2 regions of the Psychrobacter sp. AOP7-C1-14 genome follow, and region 2 is predicted to be linked to the other one. Evidence: predicted binding sites of a transcription regulator. Region 2 holds the regulator's gene; the other holds the start of a gene.
The links. The regulator PhoB, encoded in region 2, activates phosphate uptake and scavenging genes when phosphate is short. The targets are predictions, from matches to a motif close to TGTCATNAANCTGTCATAA.

Region 1: the regulator PhoB is predicted to act here: its motif matches at 1,239-1,257, upstream of ACT3QN_RS12660 (DNA translocase FtsK).

Annotation. Positions count from the first base shown of each region.
Region 1 is NZ_JBQSVH010000025.1:39,100-41,312, forward strand. Features, by position in the region: gene ACT3QN_RS12660 (DNA translocase FtsK) at 1-1,187, opposite strand, end outside; gene trxB (thioredoxin-disulfide reductase) at 1,735-2,213, shown strand, end outside.
Region 2 is NZ_JBQSVH010000012.1:50,050-52,262, reverse strand. Features, by position in the region: gene phoR (phosphate regulon sensor histidine kinase PhoR) at 1-930, opposite strand, end outside; gene phoB (phosphate regulon transcriptional regulator PhoB) at 989-1,693, opposite strand; gene dtd (D-aminoacyl-tRNA deacylase) at 1,806-2,213, opposite strand, start outside.

The sequences.
Region 1 (2,213 bases), on a different contig from region 2:
GTTAGTGGCTCTTTATCGCGCACAACTGGTTGAGCAGCCGCTTTCATCGTGGTAGTTTCTGCAGTTGCAGGTACTGCTTTCTCTAACGCTGCCGTGGTACTAGTACCTGTCTGGGAGTGGTTAGGGGCAGGCATAGCAGAACTGTCCACGCTATTGGTACTGTAAGCCATTTGTTCACTTGCGAGCAAGTCATCGACAGTATTGGCATCATTCCACGCAAAGCTTGGCTCAACTTTGCGCGCGACAGGTGCGGTCGAGTTTGAAGCTAATGGCTGGACTGTATTATCAGTAGAGTTATTAAGCGAACCTTTATCGGTATTGTCCTGCTCACCTTTTAAGCTATTAGATGTCGCCACTGCTTTTGCTGCGATGACAGAAGCCTTTACGCTGTCGGCCAGTCCTGATGTTGATAGAAAGTCCGACAACACATTACTGAAACGCCCACCACTGCTAACGTCTTGAGTACCGCTAGTGTTTTCAGCAGACTGCAACTCAAGTGGTAGCTGCTCATGCTCTTCTTTTTGAGCTACAGGCTCATCTGCAACTTGGGTATCATCTTGTGAGGTATTACTTGGTTGAGTAGTTTCAATGGTATCCTGATTTTCAACACCTGAGCCAAACCACGATAGTGCACGAACCTTTTGATATATCGTTATCCAGTGAATATTAAAGGCATACGTAGCGGTAATCACAACAAATACTGCTAAGAAAATCACACTCCCCCACTGCGATAGTAGCTGTGCCAACCGCGCCTGCAACTCTAGCCCGATGATACCACCAGAGACACCTTCGAGTCCGATTGCGTCAGGGTTCGTAACTTGTTGAACCAGAGAGACCAATTGTGCAAACAATGCGCTAGCACTCAATAACAAAAATACATAAGCGACCAATCGCATAAGCCAAAACGTTGGCTTATTTTCCCACCAAATCAAGATAGATTCATAAACCACAAATGCCAAAAACCACCAAGCACCAAATCCAAAAAAACTATAAAGCAAATCGGATAACCAAGCACCTGCCTCACCGCCCATATTATTAATCGTGGTCATATCACTACTAATATGCGACCAACTAGGATCGTTACCCGTATAAGTTATCAAAATGACAAACAGATAAACGGCTAGTATTAACCCAAGGAGGGTAAACATTCCCTTTTTTAAATATTCAATAAGCGGTGCTGATATCACGTAAGATCTGCCTTGTTATTAATACTAAATAGTCGCCAATGCATGACTAAGCCTAATCATGCTGACATAAAGTGTTGACATAAATTTATCGAGCAAAGTATTTGTTTGATAGGTACCGACTGTAGAACCCTGCAACAACCGTTATCGCTTGGCCCCTACGACACTTTGCATAACTTCTTATAATAACAAATACATAGGTGCAGTGGCGACAGTCTTATCAAGAAAGCGTATAAGAAAGTAAATCAGCAGACACTTTGCGTAAGGAAACAGTTGGTTAGCGAAACACTAATAGCAAAACATGGCTAACTTTGTGGCCTAAATTCTATAAAACACCCACCGTTTTTGCAGTTATATTCCCAAGTTGTTTATTCTTTGATTCTAATGATAACTATGTTTGTTTTAGCAAACTTGCACTTTGTGCTCTGTGCCCTTATGTTATTATCACACAACAATTAGAAGAAGCATATTCGTAGTCATTTTTGATATTCCTCTTTTATTATATTTATAACTTACACTTTTAATTCGTATATTTAGCAAGGAACAACTCATGGCAACTGACACTACTGCTCCACGTCACGAAAAGCTCATTATTTTAGGCTCAGGCCCTGCTGGCTACTCTGCAGCAGTTTATGCAGCACGCGCTAACCTTAAGCCAGTTATGGTTACTGGTATGGAAGTCGGTGGACAATTAACCACCACCACCGAAGTCGACAACTGGCCGGGCGATGCGCATGACTTGACGGGTCCTGCGTTGATGGAGCGTATGAAAGCACATGCTGAGCGTTTCGGTACTGAATTGGTCTATGATCATATCAATGAAGTAAACTTAAACGAGCGCCCTTTTCAACTGACAGGCAATAACGGTAGCTATACTTGTGACGCGCTCATTATCTCAACGGGTGCATCTGCACAATACTTGGGTCTAGAATCAGAGACCAAGTTTAAAGGTCTTGGCGTATCAGCCTGTGCTACGTGTGATGGTTTCTTTTACAAAGATCAAAAAGTTGCGGTAATTGGTGGTGGCAA
Region 2 (2,213 bases):
GCCTTTGTCAATACGATAGAAACGCTCTGTCAAACGGGCGATATGCTCTGGCGCAATACCGATGCCATCGTCTTCGACAGCGAAACGACAGCCATCAGACGTCCTTGTCCAACTGATAGTGATATTGCCACCCTTTGGCGTATATTTTATTGCATTGATCACCAAGTTAGACAATGCGCTATTCAAGTACATCTCTGACCCGTATAACCCGTCATAGGTATCTATATGCAAATGAATAATGTGTTTGTACGCTTGGTTATACGCTTGTGCATCGTCGTAGATATTGGTCAGTAGCTTAGTCATATCGATGTAATGCAGCTCGTGCGATTCTTCAATCTCAATTTTAGACAATAGTAGTAAGTCATTTACGATTCTGTTCATACGGGCAGTTTGCTGCGTCATCAACTCAAAACCGCGACGCCATTGTGGCGGCATATCTGGCTGATCGGAGAAATTTTCCAGATAGCCCATCATTACAGTTAAGGGTGTTCTAAGCTCGTGTGAGACATTCGCCACAAAATCCTGACGCATTTGTTCTAAGTGCCGCAGGCGGGTCACATCGTATACAAACAGCAGTTTTTCATCGCCGAAAGGGGTCAATTCGCACTTCAGGTATCGGCTAGGATCTCGCCATGATTCTATATGGACGCCATCGTTAGGTATCGTTGTGCCTTCATAATACTGGCGAAACTCAGGCACGGCGATAAAGTCAAAGATGTTCTGACCTTTATCTTCTGGTTGCAGCAGTAATAAGTCTTGTGCTGCTTGATTCCACCATTCTAGGCCGTCATTGTTATTGAGCAGAATCACGGCATCGCGCAAGGCTCGTAGTGCACTGCCAATTTTTTTGAGTTGCTCTGCTGTACTTTGAGTAGAGATTTGCTCTAGTAAAGCTGATTGCTCACTTTGTGCTGGCGCTATCTTGTCCATTTTTTATCCTTACTACTATCCGCTGCCTCAATATTGCTGCGGCATTATTTGTACAAGATTAACTCGGCTCAATCAGGCTAGAAAATCGATAGCCTGTTCCACGTACCGTCTGTATCAATGTATCACACTCATAAGGCCGCAGTAATTTACGTAGACGTTTGATATGCACATCGATGGTTCGATCTTCAATATATACATTACCACCCCATACCTGATCCAGTAGCTGCGTTCGTGTATAGGCGCGCTCAGGGTGGCTCATGAAAAATGCCAATAGGCGATATTCTGTAGGTCCCACATCAACGATTTTACCCGCAGCTGTCACTCGCTGGCTTTTGGTATCTAAACTTAACTGTCCAATTTCGATAGGTTTGTCGCTACTCATCGCGCTACTACGACGTAGTACAGCTTTGATTCTAGAAATCAGTTCACGAGTCGAAAAAGGCTTGGTCATATAATCATCTGCGCCTGCATCAAGACCATGTACCTTACTATCTTCTTCACTTTTTGCCGTTAGCATAATGACGGGTATTTCAGAGAGTAGCTCGTCGTTTTTTAGCATGCGACAAAAATCCACACCGCTCTTGTCACCCGGTAACATCCAATCTAATAGTATTAACGACGGTCTGTGATCGACCACTTGCTGATGCGCCTCTGACACGTCAGCTGCTTGCAAGCTATCAAATCCAGCCATCTCTAGCGTCATGACAACCATTTCACGAATCGCAGGCTCATCTTCAACAATCAAAATTTGCTCATTATACATAGGACATTCTCGGTGTTAGCGGACAAAATCTAGCATGTAAAAAGGCGATATATACTCACCAGTCTCTATCTATTAAACGGATTAATTATGACAGCTTGATGACACTCTAAAATCAGATTTCTAACAAAAAATTAAGCGGCCCATCATTGACGCTCGACACTTGCATATCCGCACCAAACTGACCCGTTGCTACGTTCGAATGCTTGGTTTTGGCATAATCGACCAGTTGTTCAAATAGCGCTTGCGCAGCAGCAGGTGCCATCGCACCACCAAAGTCTGGTCGACGACCTTTGTCTGTTTTTGCCATCAAGGTAAATTGCGAGACTAATAATAGCCCTCCACCAACCTGCTGAACGTTTTTATCCAGTTTACCAAATTTGGTAGGATCGTCATCATTTTCAAAAATACGATAAGTCAGTATTTTATCGATCATACGCTGTGCAGCAGCAAAATCGTCTTCGTGACCCAAGCCGATATACGCCAATACCCCATGCTCAATCTCACCAATACACTGCTGGTC